4 regions of the Oxobacter pfennigii genome follow, and region 4 is predicted to be linked to each of the others. Evidence: riboswitches for the same ligand, from Rfam matches in the RefSeq annotation. Region 4 holds a riboswitch; each other region holds the start of a gene.
The links. A riboswitch is a leader RNA that binds a small molecule or an ion and turns the genes downstream of it on or off. The one in region 4 is predicted to bind cobalamin.

Region 1: linked by a shared signal. The riboswitch ahead of OXPF_RS20895 (ABC transporter substrate-binding protein) and the one ahead of OXPF_RS13740 (homing endonuclease associated repeat-containing protein) in region 4 are both predicted to bind cobalamin.
Region 2: linked by a shared signal. The riboswitch ahead of OXPF_RS03145 (cobyric acid synthase) and the one ahead of OXPF_RS13740 (homing endonuclease associated repeat-containing protein) in region 4 are both predicted to bind cobalamin.
Region 3: linked by a shared signal. The riboswitch ahead of OXPF_RS10100 (M14 family metallopeptidase) and the one ahead of OXPF_RS13740 (homing endonuclease associated repeat-containing protein) in region 4 are both predicted to bind cobalamin.

Annotation. Positions count from the first base shown of each region.
Region 1 covers NZ_LKET01000068.1:306,479-311,352, forward strand. Annotated here, with positions in the region: gene OXPF_RS20880 (SpoIIE family protein phosphatase) at 1-782, shown strand, start outside; gene OXPF_RS20885 (ferritin family protein) at 834-1,043, shown strand; gene OXPF_RS20890 (double-cubane-cluster-containing anaerobic reductase) at 1,179-2,333, shown strand; cobalamin riboswitch at 2,393-2,589, shown strand; gene OXPF_RS20895 (ABC transporter substrate-binding protein) at 2,714-3,679, shown strand; gene OXPF_RS20900 (FecCD family ABC transporter permease) at 3,666-4,664, shown strand; gene OXPF_RS20905 (ABC transporter ATP-binding protein) at 4,665-4,874, shown strand, end outside.
Region 2 covers NZ_LKET01000021.1:5,779-10,652, reverse strand. Annotated here, with positions in the region: gene cbiB (adenosylcobinamide-phosphate synthase CbiB) at 1-490, opposite strand, end outside; gene OXPF_RS03145 (cobyric acid synthase) at 487-1,947, opposite strand; cobalamin riboswitch at 2,098-2,266, opposite strand; gene OXPF_RS03140 (hypothetical protein) at 2,443-2,706, shown strand; gene OXPF_RS03135 (response regulator) at 2,784-3,206, opposite strand; gene OXPF_RS03130 (ASKHA domain-containing protein) at 4,103-4,874, opposite strand, start outside.
Region 3 covers NZ_LKET01000031.1:47,569-52,442, forward strand. Annotated here, with positions in the region: gene OXPF_RS10090 (ABC transporter permease) at 1-759, opposite strand, end outside; gene OXPF_RS10095 (class I SAM-dependent methyltransferase) at 807-1,496, opposite strand; gene OXPF_RS10100 (M14 family metallopeptidase) at 1,582-2,544, opposite strand; cobalamin riboswitch at 2,679-2,877, opposite strand; gene OXPF_RS10105 (coproporphyrinogen-III oxidase family protein) at 2,970-4,286, opposite strand; gene OXPF_RS10110 (flavodoxin family protein) at 4,314-4,829, opposite strand.
Region 4 covers NZ_LKET01000039.1:80,890-85,763, reverse strand. Annotated here, with positions in the region: gene OXPF_RS13745 (nitrogenase component 1) at 1-1,305, opposite strand, end outside; gene OXPF_RS13740 (homing endonuclease associated repeat-containing protein) at 1,298-1,669, opposite strand; cobalamin riboswitch at 1,825-2,015, opposite strand; cobalamin riboswitch at 2,340-2,524, opposite strand; gene OXPF_RS13735 (immunoglobulin-like domain-containing protein) at 2,686-4,874, opposite strand, start outside.

The sequences.
Region 1 (4,874 bases), on a different contig from region 4:
TTAAGAAGAAGCTGGATGTTGAAATAACAAATGCAATTAAGATACACAAGCGCTCCCTGCCTATGAGCCTTCCGGATAATGAAAACATATCTTTTGCCTCTTTGTACATTCCTGCTGAAGATTTGGGCGGAGATATATTCGATGCTTTTAAAGTTGACAATGGTTTGCTCAATGATTTCTTTGAGCAATATGTATGCTTTATTGCTGATGTCTCGGGACATGGATTGGATAGTGCCATGCTGGCGATTTTTATAAAGGATACTATAGGAAGTTTTTTCAGGTTAAAACATACACCCGGTCAATTATTATCGCCTAAAGAAATCATGGATTTCTTTATTGAACACTATTTAAAGGAAGGTTATCCCGAGGAATATCTGGTATGCTTGCTTATGGCAGTTATTGATTTGAAGACAAATGAACTTACTTACTGCAATGCCGGCCTTCATATCAGTCCTTTATTAATAAAGGATAAAGAAAATATAACAGAGCTTGGCAATGCGAATCTTCCCATATCAACAGCCATAGGTGCCCAATTGTTAAAATATGAGGATTCTACAGCACACTTTTCTCCTGGGATGACCCTGCTCATTATGTCTGACGGACTGCCAGAACAAATGTCTCACAATGAATTTTATGAAGGCAGGCTTAAGAAACTGGTTGCCGAAATTCATCAACTGAATCCTGCTCAAATGGTTAATAAAATTCATGAGGATTTCATTGACTTTTTAAGTTATGAGAAAACCAGGGACGATATAACTTTGGTTGCAGTAAAACTGCTATAAGCGTGAACATGCTGACAAGTTTTAAGTTTATATTATGAAGGGATAGATTATATGCAAAAAATACTGACTGGCATTTTGGAAGCTATCGAAGATGAAATTAAAGCCCAGCAGCATTATCAAAAGCTGGCTGACCACGCAGAGGATCCAATGGTAAAGAAATTTTTTGAACAGATGAGAACAGACGAAGAAGAGCATGAGAGAATACTTCGCACCCGTTATGAAGGTTTTGCAAAAATGCTGAAAGCAAACAAAGAAAAATAAACCACCCTAAAATCTTAATCATTTAGAGAATTGCTTTTTTAAATTAATTATGGCTGTTATATTGGTTTTTTCAATTAGTAATAAGGCTGTCATTCATATATAATTACTTTTAAAATGAAAGCTTGGAGTGATTTGATGATTAATTTGCCTGAAGCATTTGATACATTCAGTGAAGCAAGAAAAGCAGGATTTATTGAAATCATGAAATTAAAGGAAGAAGGCAGGAAAGTTGTCGGAACTTACTGTACTTTTACCCCCTGGGAAATCATAATGGCAGCAGGCGCTATACCCATATCCCTTTGCGGTACAAGCAATGAACCCATAGCTGCGGCTGAAGAAGTACTTCCAAGAAACTTATGCCCTCTTATAAAATCCAGTTATGGACATGCAATTACCGATACCTGCCCTTATTTTTATTTTTCAGACATGCTAGTCGGTGAAACCACCTGTGACGGAAAAAAGAAAATGTACGAATACCTCGGTGAGATAAAACCAATGCATATAATGCAATTGCCCCAGTCCGGCAGCAACGGTAAATCTCTTGCGCTTTGGAGAGATGAAATAATCTCCCTTAAAGAACGAGTGGAAAAAGAGTTCAATGTTGAAATAACCTATGAAAAGCTCAAAAAGGCAATAAAGGACAGAAACGAACAAAGAAAAGCTTTAAAGGAGTTTTACGAGCTGGCTTTGTTTTGCCCTCCCCCTATTTCAGGCTACGAAATGTTTCAGGTACTTAACGGTGCAAATTTTAAAACCAGCAAAGAAGAACAGGTTGACTCCGTTGCTGCCCTGACAAAGCAAATAAAAGAGCTTTATGATAAAGGCGCAAGGAGAAATCTTCAAGACAGCCCCAGGATACTAATTACCGGCTGCCCCATAGGCGGTGTCAGTGAAAAAATAGTAAAGGCTGTTGAGGACAACGGCGGTGTGATAGTTTGTTTTGAAAACTGCAGCGGTGTTAAAGCTATAGATACACTTGTTGATGAAGATAAAGACCCTTTTGAAGCGCTGGCTGAAAAATATATAAGTATAGCCTGTTCCTGTATGTCGCCAAATAACAACAGGATTGAATTATTATCAGAGCTTATAGATAAATACAGGGTTCAGGGAGTAATAGACGTCATTCTTCAAGCATGTCATACCTATAATATTGAAACCTACAGCGTTAAAAGACTTGTGAATGAAAAGAAGAATTTGCCTTATATAAGCATTGAAACCGATTATTCGCAAAATGATACAGGTCAGCTTAAAACAAGGCTGGCTGCCTTTGTTGAAATGCTTGACGCCTGATGCACAAAACACTCATTCCCCTTGACAAAGCTGTCCTGGCGGGTTAAAATTATACAGCAACTAGAATAATCCGTCTGTATGCGTAAAATGCGCCGGAGCGTTATACTACCGCTCTGTGGGGACGCCGATGTAATTTCGGGGCTATCCCAGTAACCGTGAAGCTGATGAAAGGGTATTAAGTCACTGCCGCAGGGTGGGAAGGCACCCCAGTAAGATGAAGCCAAGCCGGGAGACCTGTATAGACATTATGCTTACCTCTGGGGTTGGGATGGTCGGCTGTATAGGCATTGTGCCAGTCTGAAAATGTTTCTTGCCGCTCCTATCTGGATGGGAGCGGTTATTCTTTTATACAAATATATACAAGAAAGGGGCTTTTCATTATGAAACGCCAGATATTGTCAATTGCTTTATCTGCAGCTCTTGCCATATCCATGTTAGCAGGCTGTGCAACCAATTCTGAAAACACTCCGTCGCCGACACCCACAGGTACAGTTGAACCTACAGCCAAAACTGTGTATCCGCTCACTGTAACGGACATGACCGGGCGTGAAGTGACAATAAAAGAACCCGTTACAAGGATAGTTGCAATCACTGCTGCCAATGCCGAGATTGTCTATGCTCTTGGCTTAGGTGATACTATGGTAGGCCGTGGCGAATACTGTGACTACCCGGCGGAAGTACTTGAAGTTGCGTCTGTCGGCTCGGGCAATGATACCAACATTGAACAGATTATTTCCCTCAAACCTCAAGTAGTTTTTATGGGGACCATGGCTCAAACAAATGAGCAAATAAACCAACTCACTCAAGCCGGCATTGCCGTAGTGGCTTCCGATGCAATTGATATTGCTGGTACATACAAGAGTATCGCACTTATGGGCAAGATACTCAATAGAAATGAAGAAGCGGCTAAAATAATTGAAAATATGAAAACAAAGATTGATGACATTGGTGCAAAAGCCTCTGCCAAAGCATCCGGCAAGAGCATTTACTTTGAGGTTTCGCCTCTGGAATTTGGCTTGTGGACTGCTGGAAGCAATACATTTATGGATGAGGCTGCTAATATATTAGGCTTAAAAAATACCTTCGGAGACATCAGCGATTGGGCAGAAATCTCTGAAGAGCAAGTACTGGAACGCAATCCCGACTACATTATGACAGTAACTATGTATTTTGGTGAGGGTCTTGAACCTGTCGAAAGTATCAAATCCCGTCCCGGCTGGAATAACGTAAAGGCTGTCGCAAATAACGGAATTATAAATATGCCGAATAACGAGCTGACACGTCCCGGCCCCCGCCTTGCCGACGGAGTAGAGATGCTCTACAACTTTGTCTATGGCGGCCAATAAATCCAAGCCAGAAGGTTTCCGGCTTACTGAGTACCTGATCTTCGGGGCGGTAACTCTCGTTGTGGCAATACTGTGCGTTGCGCTGGGCAGCGTGAATGTGCCTCTGTCGGAGTTTATGAAAAGCGTAATAATAATGACCATACGCTTGCCGCGAGTGCTGTGTGTGGCGCTGGCAGGAGCGTCACTGTCGGTTGGCGGTGCGGCAATGCAGGGCTTGCTTAAAAACCCCCTGGCAGACGGGACTACCCTTGGGGTCAGCGGAGGTGCCTCCTTAGGCGCCGTCCTTGCCATTGCGTTAGGTCTGTCAATCCCCGGCTTTCCTTTTGCCGGAACGGTCTTAACGGCTATGCTATTTGCTTTTATATCCATTATAACGGTGCTTGCGCTGGCCTATAAGCTGGATTTTTCTCTGTCAACCAATACCATAATCCTTTTAGGCGTGATATTCAATATGTTTGTATCCAGCATAACTTCGCTGTTAGTTACCTTTGCAGGCGAAAAGGTAAAGACCATAGTATTTTGGACTATGGGGAGCTTTGCGGGATGCACTTACGGAAACGCCGCAATGCTTTTAGGTGCCCTGGTTCTGTTCGGCGGATTACTGATGCTCCAGACCCGAGAACTCAATGCTTTTGCCGTTGGAGAGGACAATGCAAGGAACATCGGCGTGAATGTCAGACAAGTCAAGCTTCTGGTTTTAATCTGTGTGTCAGCGCTAATCGGCGTGTGTGTCAGCATTAGCGGAACTATCGGTTTCGTAGGATTGGTAACACCTCATATGATACGCATGGTTGTAGGGCCAAACCATAAGAGACTGCTCCCGGCAAGCGCCTTCGGAGGAGCAATTTTCCTTATGCTTTCGGACCTGGCTGCACGTACCTTTTTAAATCCTCGGGAATTGCCCATTGGTATAATCACCAGTTTCGTCGGAGCATTGCTGTTTATCTGGATATTCTACTCATCAAGTAAAGGAGGCAGGCGTTAGATGCTTAAGGTTAGCGACTTAACCGTCAGATACGGAGAACTCACAGTCACAGATAAGGTGAGCTTTTCTCTGAAAGCCGGACAATGGCTGATGCTTGTCGGACCTAACGGTGCAGGTAAGTCAACGGTAGTGAGCTCCATAAGCGGCGGTACGTCATATTCGGGTAATATCAGCGTATTAGGTCGCAATGCCAAGAGCTACCGGCCCAAT
Region 2 (4,874 bases), on a different contig from region 4:
CTCCGCCTATTGCAGCGAAGAGTATGGGGGCAATTACCCCGTCTGAAGCATTTTCTGCCACTGTCTCCACTGTGGCTCTTACAATTTCGTGTTCATCAAGGTTTTTTGTATCCCTTCCCACTATGTAGGAAAGCTTATGCCTTGCATCCTCCACATTGTTTAAAAGAGCCCTGTATATTTTCATAGCCTCCCGGTGAAGACATCCGGCAGCTATGCAGGTATATAAAAAGTAAGTGTTTACAATAAAATAAATTATTTTATAGCCTTTTATGGCATTTAATATAAAATAAGGTATAAAATATGCCATCAATATATTTAAAACAACGATTATAAAGCCGGCAACCTTTAGGGCCTGCGGAGTCTTTGCCACTTTTCTGGCTGCTTTTTCTTCAAAGGCTATTATATTCCCCATAAGCTTTATGGGATGGGGAAAGCTGTATGGATCCCCTATGGCTACATCTATTAAAGCTGCTATACTTAATTCAATCATTTTTTGATTCCTGCCAGACTGCGTATATATTCCATATCCAAATTCTCTTCAACTATTTGAGCCAGCTTTTCCAGTTCTTCTTCCCTTTTTTCCTTAAGGTCAATACTATCCTTTTCGGCTAAGTTCTTTTTCTTTCTTATAGTATTTAAAAGGCTGCTTCTGAATTCATGAGAGTCAAATATGCCGTGGACATAAGTGCCGTAATACCTTCCGTCCCTCATATCGCCGTCCATATAACTCTCGGCCTTTCTTTCCTTAAGGTTTATATGCACAAAGGGATTCATATTGCCGTAAGTCCTGCCGGAATGTATTTCATAGCCGTATACCTTATGTCCCATAGCCTCTCCTTCAACGTTTGAAGTTATTTTACTGCCCTTGAATTCAGTTACAGTGTCAAACATTTTAAGGCCTTCTTCCACTTCTCCCTTTGTTACTTCCCAGCCTTCAACATCTATTATTTCTTTTCCCATCATCTGATATCCGCCGCACACTCCAAAGATTATGCCTTTGTAGTTTAAAAAGGCTTTATCAAACCCGACGCTTTTTAGCCATCTTATATCTTCTATGGTATTTTTGCTTCCGGGGATTATAACCATGTCCGCATCCCCAATTTCATCTGGAGAGGTTATGAAATTTACGGATACATCCTCATCGAATTTAAATGGATCAAAATCCGTAAAATTGGATATTCTGGGTAAGCGTATAACTGCTATTTTTATGCTGCCGCTGGTTGAAGCTTCAAATTCGATGGCTCCGTCTTCCTCGTCAAGCTTGACACGCATGTAGGGTACAATTCCCACCACAGGTATTTTAACCAAATCCTCTATCATATCTATACCCGTTTGAAGAATGGTCTTGTCTCCTCTGAATTTATTAATAATGATCCCTTTTATTCTTTTTCTTTCATTCTCATCTAAGAGCATTACGGTACCGTATATACAGGCAAACACTCCGCCCTTGTCTATATCGGCTACCAAAAGCACCGGAGCATCGGCAATTTCCGCCATCCCCATATTTACGATATCGTTATCCTTAAGGTTAATCTCCGCCGGACTGCCTGCGCCTTCTATAACCACCAAATCGTTATTGCTTTCAATTTCTTCATATATTTCCTTTATCATATCCCTAAGGCGGGGTTTAAATTCAAAATACTCCACCGCATCCATATTCATATAAGGCCTTCCCTTTATTATGACCTGGCTTTTTCTGTCGGTGGTAGGCTTTAATAAAATGGGATTCATCAGCACCGAAGGATCTATCTTTGATGCTGTTGCCTGGAGTACCTGGGCTCGTCCCATTTCAAGGCCTTCCATTGTTACGTATGAATTTAAGGACATATTTTGTGATTTAAAAGGATATACCTTTAATCCTTCATTTGCAAATATTCTGCATAAAGCCGCAGTCATGAGGCTTTTGCCTGCCGAGGACGCTGTCCCCTGTACCATTATTCCAGGCATATTATCATCTCCGTTTTATTAAAATTTTCTATAATTAAAAAACCCGCTCCATCAAAAGGCAGCGGGTACATGTACTACAAAAATCCATATTATTTGTCTGATAGGCAAAAATTGGATTGTCCAATATACTACCACTTCCCTTCCCTCCGAAGGATTAGCATATCTCAGGTAGGTCTCCTGGCTGGCGGGTCGTCCTCCTCCTACCTTCCCGGTTGTCCGGTGGTCTAGGATTTGTCGCCGTATACAGTAGCGGGGGCTACAGCGGATTTTCACCGCTTTCCCTTTTATGCTAAAAAGCACCTAAGATTTTTTTATTTAATTTGCTATTTCTATTATATATTAAGCACTTTTTACCTGCAACACAAATAAATTAGAAAGTTTATACTTTTGCAAATAAATATGACAAAATCATTAAAGAATATGCTGTAACATACTTATTTTTTTCACATAACATGTTACTAGAATAGTATATATTTGCAGAATAGAGGGATGGCCATGAGTACAAGTACAGTTTATATTTCCGATTTTGGTACAAATAAAAACGCTGTTAATAATAAGAATGGCATCTTCGGGACCCCGACAAGCACTGCATTGTTTACAATATTAATCCTTGTAATAATTATTTTGGCTTGCGGTGGCCAGGTTTTCGGCGGATACAGTAATTACCCCGGATACGGCGGTTTTTCTCCCTACGGATACACCTATCCCCCTTGGAGAAGATGCTACAGATACAACCCTTACGATATGTACGACGATTAATCACACCGTCTATAAAATTGTAAATAAACACTAAAAGGGATTGTCCTTTTAACAGTCCCTCTTTTTACTTTAAACTTTTAAGATATTTTCTTAAATCCGCATCTGCCTTCAGATATGGATTTTATTTTTTTGAGCATTTCCAATAAATCAAAGGGTTTCTCCAATATATCCTGATAAGTCCCCTCCGGCGGAAAATCAACGCTGTTATAAACCGTTCCCGTAACCAACACGACAGGTATATCCCGAAGCATAGCATCTGAGCGCATTCTCTCTACCGTCTCCCGGCCGTTGATTCCCGGCATATTAAGGTCTAAGAGCACAATGTCGGGCTTTTTGCATTCCCTTAGTTTTCTCAGGCCTGAAAGGCCGTCATATGCTGCGGTAACCTCATACCCTTCATCTGAAAGCATTTCACTTATTACCATTACTATCGCTGGTTCATCTTCAATTATCATTACATGAGCCATATCGTCCACCTTCTTAATACATTGTTTTATCATACGGTCTTTTTCCTTTTAAAAACAGTAAGTCCGTCATATAGCATCAATTATTACTAATATTTACCATGTATTATTCTTCACATATATTCCAATTCCTTCTAAATTAATGAAACATATGGAATTTTTACAATAAATATAGAAAAAGTTATGTTATAATGGGTGGAACTAGAGTTTATTTAAATAAATCTTCCTGCTTTTCCCACAACATTCTACGCTGAAAATTATAACTCCGCCATCATTTTTGTAATTTATTAAATCCGATATATCAAAGGCCTTTGATTTAGTTTTTCCACTAAAGTTTTTTACCTCATGTGCTTTAACTTGTATAGGAATACGACCTAATAGACTTTCTTTTTTATTTGTTTCATTTATATATACAAAGATAAAACCATCCCATGAATCAGCCCTATCATTAAAATCTAAGTGCGGAGTTAAACATTCAGAATTAAATAGTACTTCATTAATAATTGTTATTCCTTTACCTTCAATAGATTCTACTTATTCGGGTGATAAATAATAATGAAAAGCTAAATGAAACAATGTTTCGTTTTGGTCAGCAACAGAGAAAATGAATTAAAAAGTTACCTTGTGCTAATTGGTAAGTGCAAAACCCCATTATACGATTTGATGTTTATCCGAAATGCAGACAACCATAATATGGCGGTCAAGTCGAATAGGTTTACTTATATAGCCGACAAACCTTGTTGGCACCAATAAAGAGACCTGACCGAAAGATTATGGCTGTTAGATTCATCTAACCGAGATAATATCTCGGTCAGATGCTTACTCTACCCTGCTGCCTTAAGGATACGAATTATGTTTGTAACCTTGAGGTCGTAAAACCTGACCGTTACATTATAACGGTTAGATAAAGGTAACACTTATAAAACCATCTGTTAGAATACCATTGAATCAACAAACAGTCCCTCGAAGTCTGGCCTTCCCGATAATTCAACGTATTTAGTGGAGTTTGATATTTTTTCTAATTCACCGATCGCTGATTCGGAAAGAAGGCACATCTTCGAGCCGGTACCTGCGGAATTGCCGATGGATTTAACCTTGCCTGCAAGCTCCTTCGGTAAAAGTCCGATGTTTAATGCGCTTTCTATATTCATGAAATTGCCGAAGCCTCCGGCAACATAAATGGTTTCTACATCTTTAAATTCGATGCCTGCTTCTTTAACGAGAATCTTCATTCCCGCACTTACGGCAGCCTTGGCAAGCTGTACCTCTCTTACATCTTTCTGGGTAAATACAACATCACCTTCTATGGTAAATTGCTTTCCGCTGTCGGTTGTGGTTATCCTGTTCTTTAATGAATCCGGAAGGTCCAATTCTTCCGGCTTATACATTCTGCCCGTCTTATTTATTATCTCATACTTCACAAATTCAGATACGGCATCAAGAACTCCCGAACCGCAAATACCTATGGGCTTCGCATCCCCTATTGTTGAATATATTTTGTCCTGGGACAGGTCTATCTTTGATACTGCTCCTTTGACACCGCCTATTCCCCATTTAATTGTAGCTCCTTCAAATGCCGGGCCTGCTGCCGTTGCACAGGATACAATGCCGTCTTTGTTTCCTACAGCCATTTCTCCGTTTGTGCCAAGGTCTAAAAGTAGTGAATATTTTTCTGACTTGTGCATGCCGCAGGCAAGTATTCCG
Region 3 (4,874 bases), on a different contig from region 4:
TTCTACAATAATAGTCCCTCCCAGCAAAACACCGAGGGAAATACCCGTAAGCGTAACAATGGGCGTTAAGGAATTTTTTAAAATATGTTTCCAGAAAATATTATTTTGGGTTACTCCCCTGGCCCATAGGCCTGCAACATAATCGTTTTTCATTTCCCTCAGTACAATGGTTCTGATTTGCCTTACATATACCACTATCATATTAAAAGCCAAAACCAGGGTGGGCATTATAATCCCTTTCATGCTTCCTCCGGCGATAACAGGCAATAGCCTTAGCTTCAGCGAAAGCAAATACATGAGAATCAATGAAGTAAAAAATATGGGAAAGGACAAAAATACATAGGTAATCAACTGGATAATCCTGTCAAACCAGCTGTTTTGATACCTTGCGCAGGCAATTCCTAAAGGGACTGCCACCAAAATTGTAACTGCCATAGACGAAAGCGCCAGCATAAGGGTATATGGCAATGCCTTAAAAAGCTCCTGACTGACGGGGCGGCTGGATTTTATAGATTTCCCCATATCTCCTTTAAAAAAATTGGCAAGCCAGGATATATACTGTACATAAACAGGACGGTTTAAGCCCAGCTCTTCCCTCGTTTTTTCCAGCATCTCAAGAGAAGGTGCAATGCCATTTTCAGTAAGCATAATCTCTGCCGGGTCGCTGGGGGAAAGATAGGACAGGGTAAAGGATAATATTGTAATACCTATGAAAGTGAGCAAAAATAATACCGCTGATTTTACAGCAGATTGAATCATGATATACCACCCTCTTTTAAAACAACATTAAAATTCATCAAGTAATTTTATTTCCCAGGCGCAGTAAAGCGGTAAATATACGCTTCCTGGTACTCATACTGCATCCTGTCGGCAATACAGTTAAACCAGGGATCCTCCGGATCTATATGAATATATCCTTTAGGAGGCATTCTCCGCATTTCTACCGAAAATCCTTCATAAAAAAACGCCCCGGCAATATCGTTTAAAGAGTGAAGCTGCATTGGAATTGTTCCCTGCCTGTCTATTTGCTTTTTGTAATAGAGCAGGCTGGGGTTTTTGCTGTAATCGGTATATGTGCAATAATATACGCCTCCGGGCTTTAATGCCTGCTTCATTTTCCAGGCATGTTCTTTTAAGTCCTGTAATAGATAAATAACGGAAATGCTGAAGGCCAGATTAAAGGTATCGATAAACTTGTCCACATTGGCGGTTGCTTCATATGAAATGGGCAAATCCTTTTTCCTCTTGTTGGCCACCTCAATGGATTTTTTGGCTAAATCAACGCCAACCCCCTTTAAAAAAGGTTTTTGTTGATATAAAAACCTTAAAAAACCTCCTTGATTACAACCAAAATCCAGAACAGTACAATCCAGAATATTTTTCTCCTTTATCATGTCCAGCACCTTATGCCAGTGGGGTTGATGATTATCCTCCATGGACTGTTCTCCGGCTGTGTCGTCATTCCACCATACGTCGTACAATTGTTCATCAGACATTAAATCTCCTCCTCATACTACTGATATTTATGTATAGATTCATACTCTCTTTTGTCAATTTCATCCCGGTATTATTTTTAGCTAATCACCAGTCAAGCTCTCCATATGCCACAAGTTCGCTCCCCTTTGGAGCCGAAAGAGAAGCACAATGATACAATACCACTCCGTCAAATTCCGCTGAATAAGTATCAATAATTTGGCCGAATAAATCCGTTGTGTATCCAAGCTTGTCGCCTTTCCTGATTTTTTGCCCGGCTGTAACGGCAGGCAGCCAGCATCCAGTACTCTTTGCTTCCGTATAGCAAACATTTGTTAATTCCAGAGGTGCTTTGTCAGGGAATATAAGGCTGTCATCGGCAAGTATATCCAGTCTTTTCAATACCCGTTTTGCATCAAGAATGTATTTTTCGACATCATCTTTAAGGCAAAGGCCATTGCAGCCTCTTTCCACAAGGATAGCCGGTATGCCAAGCATGGCGGCACAGCCAAAAGTGCCTGAGGTTTCCATACAATTTACCATGTAAGGCAAATCCAGAACCTGGCTCATTTTTTTAGATGCCTGTACAACTTTTGAATTGCAACTGCCTGAAAAATAGGCATAAGGTATCAGAGATTCATATAAATCACCGCCGTGAAAATCCATGTAATAATCGGCAGCCTTAAAAAACTCATTGGTTATAACGTAAGCTATTTTTTCTGCGATGCTGCCCTTTTCATCACCTGGAAACATGCGGTTTATGTTTTTCCCATCCTCCGGCACAACAGCGGCACAGCGCTTTGAAAAAGCCTGAAGATTGACCGGGTGAACAAGGATTATTTGACCGGAAATATCTTTGGGATCAAGCCCTGCTCCCAGCCGTATAGCCGTGAGGATTCCGGGATATTCGCTTCCATGTACTCCGGATGTGATGAGCATGGTCTTGCCTTGTTTTTCTCCATTAATCAATGTGACCGGCATCACTGTTCCGGTATCCAAAACCTTGATAAAGCCCTGTGCTTTAGTCCCTCGTTCTGCTGTAATTCCGCCTAGGGAAAATATGGGTTTCATTCTGCATTCTCCTCCATATAATAAATTTTTTTGCCACAATTAAAAAACCTCTCAACCGTAAACAGTCAAGAGGTAATAACAACCCATGCAAATAACATATGCATAAATGCACCTCTCTATCGCTCGTAGAGTTAAAATGGTGAATAAAACAGGCAGGTCTTCTGGCTTAAGCATCATCACCCTTGCAGCCTTCCCGGTTTCCCAGTGGCATTTAGCAAGGACTCTTCTTTCACAGCGGCGGGACCGCGTGGGATTTCTACCCACTTCCCTTTTCACCGGTTTATAATTTTGTCCATCAAAATCATAACCGGCACCTGTTTTTTTATATTCAATTAAGTTTCATTTTATATTATGACCATATGAAACACAATGAATTTTTCACCTTTATTTGTAATAATTTGTGCTGTTTCCATAAACTCCTTACTTCATTTCTCCCTTGTAGAGGCTTTAAGCCATTGGGAAACCAGCAATTCCGCTAATTCATTGGCAATGTTGTTTCCCCAGTATATGCCTTCCTTTGTAAGCTTGAAGCTGTAACCTTCGGGAACAATTAATCCTTCGATTTTTAATTGCTGCGCAAAAGCTTCAATTATATCACTACTTTGTTCCCAAAAGCCTGCCGGTTCAACGTCAAAATTACCAAACTGTATTTTGCCTATAAGCCGGTAGATATAATTATACATAGAAACTGTTAAAGCTCCTTGAAGGGTGTCTGCCCTGCCGGATTCAACGGCGGCACCATACTCTGAAATATCGAAGGGATTCATCCATATAAAATCCCCTAGCCTGCCGCCGGCGGCGGCGCCTAAAGCCAGTGTATCCCCTCCGCCGTAACGGGTTGTTACATATTTATACGCATCCCTTTTAGGCCTTACCATTTTTGTAAGTTCCAAAAGCTCGAAGCCTTCTTTTGTAAGCCAATCATATATTTTCATGAAAAAATCATATTCTTTTTTATCTGAATCTATGGAATCACGTTCCCCATCCGAAAACTGCGTGCCAAGCGCCGACCCTTCACGCAGCATTAGGGAATAAAATGATAATCCTGCAATATCCAAAGAAGAGATGTGCTTTAAATCTTTCTCTAATTCCTGCTCTGTCTGGCCGGGATAATTGTAAATAAGGTCCATACTCACATTTTCAAAGCCTTCATGCCTTAACTTGCTGATTTTTGAAACTGCATCCTCACCGCTGCCTCTTCTTCCCAGCAACTTTCTTCCCCTGTCACAGAAGGTCTGCACCCCTATGCTTAAACGGTTAACTCCTTCTTTTAAAAACATGTCTGATTTATCCTCTGTCAATTCGGTGATACTGGTTTCAACTGTAATTTCCGCATCATGTTTTAATGGCAGATATTCCTTGATAGCATGCAAAATATCCCTTAAATTGCCTGTTTCAAGGGAGGTAGGAGTGCCGCCTCCGAAATATACCGCATCAAAGCTGCTGTTTTGTATGTATGGAAATACGCCGTAGCTTTTTATTTCATTGATTATTAACTGGTGATAATCGTAAGCCGGAGCGCACAAATATCTTCGCATGTTGCAAAAAGTGCATATCTTGCTGCAAAAGGGTATATGTATATAAACGGCTTTAGGACGCGTATCCGGTTCCATCTGCAAAAGGTATTCCTTCAGGAAAGATTTTTCATTACGAAGCCTTCTTAAGGGAGCCAAGGCATCGTGATGTCCTTTTAAACGTTTTGAATACCTCCCTTTTACTTCTGACTGAATGTTATTCATCATTGTCCCCATCCCTGCTCTCCTTAAAAATTATATTCCCTCTGCCCTTCTAAGAACTTCCATGAATACCTTTTGTGCAGTTTCCAAATCCCTGGAATCGGGATGTTTTGCCGCTTCCATGTGCCTGTTGATCCTCTCCGGTGTCATGTAGTGGGGATGATCGGGAGGATATTGCCTGACCCGTTCGGTAAGTGCCGGATCTATTTTCCCCTGGCAAATAAAATCTCCAAGATATTCATTGGAAGCATCCACAAGCTGCTTAAGCCTCTCTATGACTTTCCCGGCATGAGGTGAATCAGGATAAGCTCCTAAAGTCGCAAACAGGGCAACCTTCTTATCCTTAACTCCCTGTATATATTCCTTCATTGCTGCATCGGCATTTCCCTTATCAATCCAGCATCCCAAAATAACCAGATCACAATCTTCCAATGCCGGCTGCTCTGAAACAGAGTGGATGAAGGTTCCTTCAGGCATTACCTCCAGGATGGCTTCGGCAACTTTTTTTGTATTTCCTGTTTTGCTGGAATACACAATCATTGTTTTCATATATTTCCCTCCCAAATATGGTTTTCTCTATATTAATCTCTGCTT
Region 4 (4,874 bases):
ATAGTCTCCCTGTATATTCCCGTCCGTCAGGACTGGTATGATTTTCATGTCTTCCTCTTCTAAATTTCTTACAAAATCTATATTATCTCCTATGATGCCGCTAGGGCATGTCGTCAGTACAAAAATCGCCTTAGGCTTTTGAGCCCTGGCCACAATTATTTTTTTGCGCAGTTCTTCTATCCCACCAAATATCATAACACCCTCGTTCATTTCAGACGAAATAACAGGAGGCGATACCTGAAGCGGCAGTACGATGCCCCTCTCAAGCAAAAAACGGCGGGCAAGGGAGGTTATGCTCTGATATGCAATATGTGCGCAGCTGCTGGGCCCATGGGCGATGCATATGGAGTCCTTAAGCTGGGTGCAAATGCTCATGGCCCCGCTGAAGGCACAGCCGTGAAGGGGCTCCCGGTGAATTAAATTCTTGGAATAGAGCATGGGCTTCTTAACGGTAATTTCAACGGGCTTAATGGTCCTGCTGAAAGAGAAGGAGGTTTGCTTCTTTAAGAGCACCTTTTCCTCCAGCTCTTCGTCTGAAAGAGGCAAGGCTTCATACAATACATTCTGTTTAAAAATATAATCCGCAAGACTTTCAAACTTAGCAGCTATTTCAGAATCAGGGAATTTTTCTAAAAGGCACATGCCTTCCCTTTCACTTTGGGAAAATAAATCACTTCGGGGGAATGTCTCCAAAACCGGCAAATTTACGGCATCGCAAAAACGCTTTATGCGTTCCTCTTCTTCTTCCAATCCGCGGGAATTTATAATTATTCCGCCGGCACGGTTTATATACGTATCGTAGTTCTTTAATCCCCGGAGTATATTGTTGGCAGCATAGATTGACATGAACTCTCCCGATGTTATTATATATACCTTGTCCGCATATTCACGGCGGATGGGCACCGCAAAACCACCGCAGACCACATCGCCTAAAACATCGTAAACAATTGCGTCATAGTTGTTTCCTTTTATTCCAAGGCGATCAATAAGCTCGAAGGTGGTTAAAATTCCCCTTCCGGCACAGCCTACCCCCGGCTCCGGTCCGCCTGCCTCGACACAATGTATTCCATAGGCTCCTTCAAATACAATATCCTCCAGCTTGTATTTATCGGGGCTTGTACTTTTTATGTATTCAAGAACGGTGTTTATCCTGTTCCCATGGAGCAGCAGCCTTGTAGAATCGTGCTTTGGGTCGCAGCCCACCTGAAGGATTTTATTCTTCTTTTTGGCAAGGGCGGCGGATATATTTGCCGAAAGGGTAGACTTTCCTATTCCACCCTTTCCATAAAAGGCCAGCTCAGTCATCCGATGCACTTCCTTTAATTAAAGTATTTTTATTCTTCCTGCAGCATTTTTCTTTTTTCTTTTGAACTCTTTGCTCCAACATGCGCCGGCGCTTCTCACTTACCGGCTTCAATCCCGCGTTCTCCATGATTCTGGGCCAGTTCCCCAGGCGGTATTTTAAATAATCAAAGGCAGGAATCTCTGATTTTATCGGAAGACGCCCCAACTTTGTGGCGAGATCGCGCACCCGCTGATAAAGCTGTTCGTCGGTTTCCCTACGATATTGAGTTATACATTCTTCATAGTTTTCTTTTAAATATTTTACACTATCCAAACCCTTTGTTCCACCTCCCGATATAAAAAAAGAAATCTTCTTTTTATACATCCGTACGACACCTTACATCTGAATTCCCCCCTTTCATGAAATTAAAAAGCACCCCTGTTTATTCAGAGGCGCTAAAAAGACAACTTTTAAATATTAAAAATGAAATAACACTATATCAACATTATTTCCTGTCCTGTATTATCTTTCCCTCCGAAAGACTCAACAATTATCGGGCAGGTTTCCTGGCTGAGCTTCATTCTACTCCCTAATCTTCCCGGAATATACTCCCAGTGATTTTTTTCAAGGTTTCGTCAGCATCACAGTAACGGTGGGCTGCAGTGGTCTTTCACCACTTTCCCTTTTAACCCATTTCTATAAAACGGGTACCCGGTAATGGAATATTCTATTTTTGCTTATCTAAAATATATCATAAGAATGATGTTTAGCACAATATAAAATAATCATGTAAATGAGGCTGTCCTGTGCAGACGGTTGAAATCTGCACAGGACAAATAAAGGAGGTTGCCTGTTAACTCAATTGATGAAGTTTACAGCATATGGTTCTTTAGTTCCTGCATTCAGGAAGATATCCGGAGCTATTTCTCAGTCAAAATAAAAAACACCTCCGGCTTTTCAGAGGTGTATTACCAACAATACATTTCATACATTAAAGATAAACAAATGATATAATTATTCTGTTCATCCGAACTGCATTATCTTTCCCTCCGAAAGACTCAACAATTATCGGGCAGGTTTCCTGGCTCAGCTTCAATCTACTCCCCAATCTTCCCGGAATATATTCCAGTGATTTTTCAAGGTTTCGTCAGCATCACAGTAACGGTGGGCTGCAGTGGTCTTTCACCACTTTCCCTTTTAACCCGTTTTTAAACGGGCACCCGGTAATGAAATATTTAATTTTATTATTTATCTAAATATAACACAAAAGTGACGCTTTGTGCAATACCATATAATACATATTTCCGATAAAACTGTATAGTGCAGGCATTAAGCCTGCACTATACAGAATATAAGAGGATATTCAAATAAGTAGAAATTTTTAAATTAATGTATGTCCTTTAATTGTCCGCTACCTCTATTAATATAGGCTCCGCCAGCTGTTCCATACCTTCAAAGGTATCCCATACGAATACCTTTACTTTGTGTGTCCCGGTATCCGGTATGGTGAAGCCTCCCGTAAGTCTTACGACTTCTTTTGCTGCCACTTGTTTCGATGCATAGGCGTAATTTATCATCTCATTTTTACCATTTTCAATGTCATATAGGCAGATGATCAAGGTAGCCTGCTGGGATGAATTACCGTTGTTTGTCATACTCACGGTAACATTGGCATCTTCTCCGTTTTTGAAGCTTCCTTCACCTATCCTTTCCACTATAAAGTCTGACGGTTCTGTATCTTGGGATTTGAATACTCCATAGACTCCGCTTCCGCTTATGGGTGCTAACATTTTCCCCATGGCTTCTGGATAATCTGAAGCTATCCTTATCCATTCGCCTTTTGCCGGGTCAAAGCGGTATACCGATACTTCCGATATATCTGATACTCCGCTGCTTACATCCAGCCTTAATAACGCTTTATTGCTCAAATCCATACCGTCTATGGTCAGCTGGACTATGGGTCCGGCAGCTTCCATTCCATCTCCCGGAGCATACTCGGGATAACTGATTGTATTGCTTACATCGTTTAATGTCACTGTTGTATCGCTTGGAATTAAATCTTCATAGAAAACTATTGCCGTATTGTCTTCAAAAATTACTAGCTTGTCAAGGCTGGGTATCTCAGCAGGTTCTCCCAGCTTGCGCTTTGTAAATGTTGTATCCGAGCCTTCTTCAAGCCTGAACTCGTCCGTATAATGCCACAGTATCACATCCCCGTCATATATTGTTTTTTCTGTCAAGCCTACCCCCGGGTGAACTCCGTTGACCATATACATCCAGCCGGATTTGGATCCGTTATCAAATTCTTCCAGCCAGTAGCCTCCAAAGGCTTCCGGAGCCCTGATACCGCTTATATAGTTTTCTGAGTTTCCAATGGCATATGCCATCCCGTTATCGGCAAGAACCTTATAAAATACATCGGATACTTTTGCTCCCGACAGCACCGTAACTTCGGTTGCATCTATCCATGTTTCATATTTTGTATGGGTGTACGGTGAACCGTGGATGCTGTCTCCTATGAGCTTGAATGTCACGGTTATATTTCCGGCTCCTCCCTCAATAAACTTTACCGTTATGTCAAAGGTCTTTTCCATTTCCGCATCCCCGTAGGATATTTTTGCAGTAAGCTTTATTTCCTCATCCGTAGCATAGCGGGTGACTTTTCCCTCATCGGAAACTATCTGAGTGTTGCTGCTTTTCCAGGTGATGATCGAGCCAAAAGCTCCCCGCAATGGGAGGGTAAGGTCTTCGGTTACTTCCGACAGGTTTTCACCAATTGTAAGGGCCACCGCTTCTTCGGTTACTATGTGTTCGTCCAGTGTAGCTCCTTCTTCTATGGCTGCTTTATTAGAGCAGTATTTGAATACCAGCTCATCTCCGTCATTTAGCTGGGCTGCTGACAGGGGAGCTATCACCTTTTCCCCGTTTACATAGCAGTACCAAGCGGAGTCCTCTCCTGCTGTCAAGCCTGAAATCACCGATATTACTCCGTTATCCATGGTATAGCCTATATGTGCTTCATCCAGGGCGGCTCCGAAAATTTCATCTATGGTTTTTCCTGTTATATCTTCAAGGCCTGTCCTTTCAAGTATGATACCTCTGTCGGCATCGCCTATTACCGCTATGGAGGCGCTGCCTGCTTTAACAAGTCCTTTTGCCGCGTCTTTAAGGTCGAAGTATTCCTTGCCGAAGGCGCGCTTTGACATCTTGGTTTCATTGCTGCGTATTGCTTGTGCTGCGGTAAGGGCAGCCTGGAGAGCCTGCAGGCTTGCTTCCGTATACTCTTCGGTATTTCCGTTAAGTATTTCTTCGGCATTTTCTATCACATCGTCAAACTGGTCTTTTGTTATGCCCACACGGCGCCATACACTGTCACTGTAATATACGTCCCCAAATGCTATTGCAAGCTGGGGGTTGAAAGTTTCCCTGTCCTTTATTTCCAGGTTGTACAATGTGTCCATTACACCTACGCCGTTTACTTTCCATTCATCGGCTGTCAAATCGAAACCGCTGGGACCTGCTTCCTTAAGGGCCATAAAGCCGCTGACCACACAGGCGTTAGACATGGTTATGGAGCCGCCTTCTACTC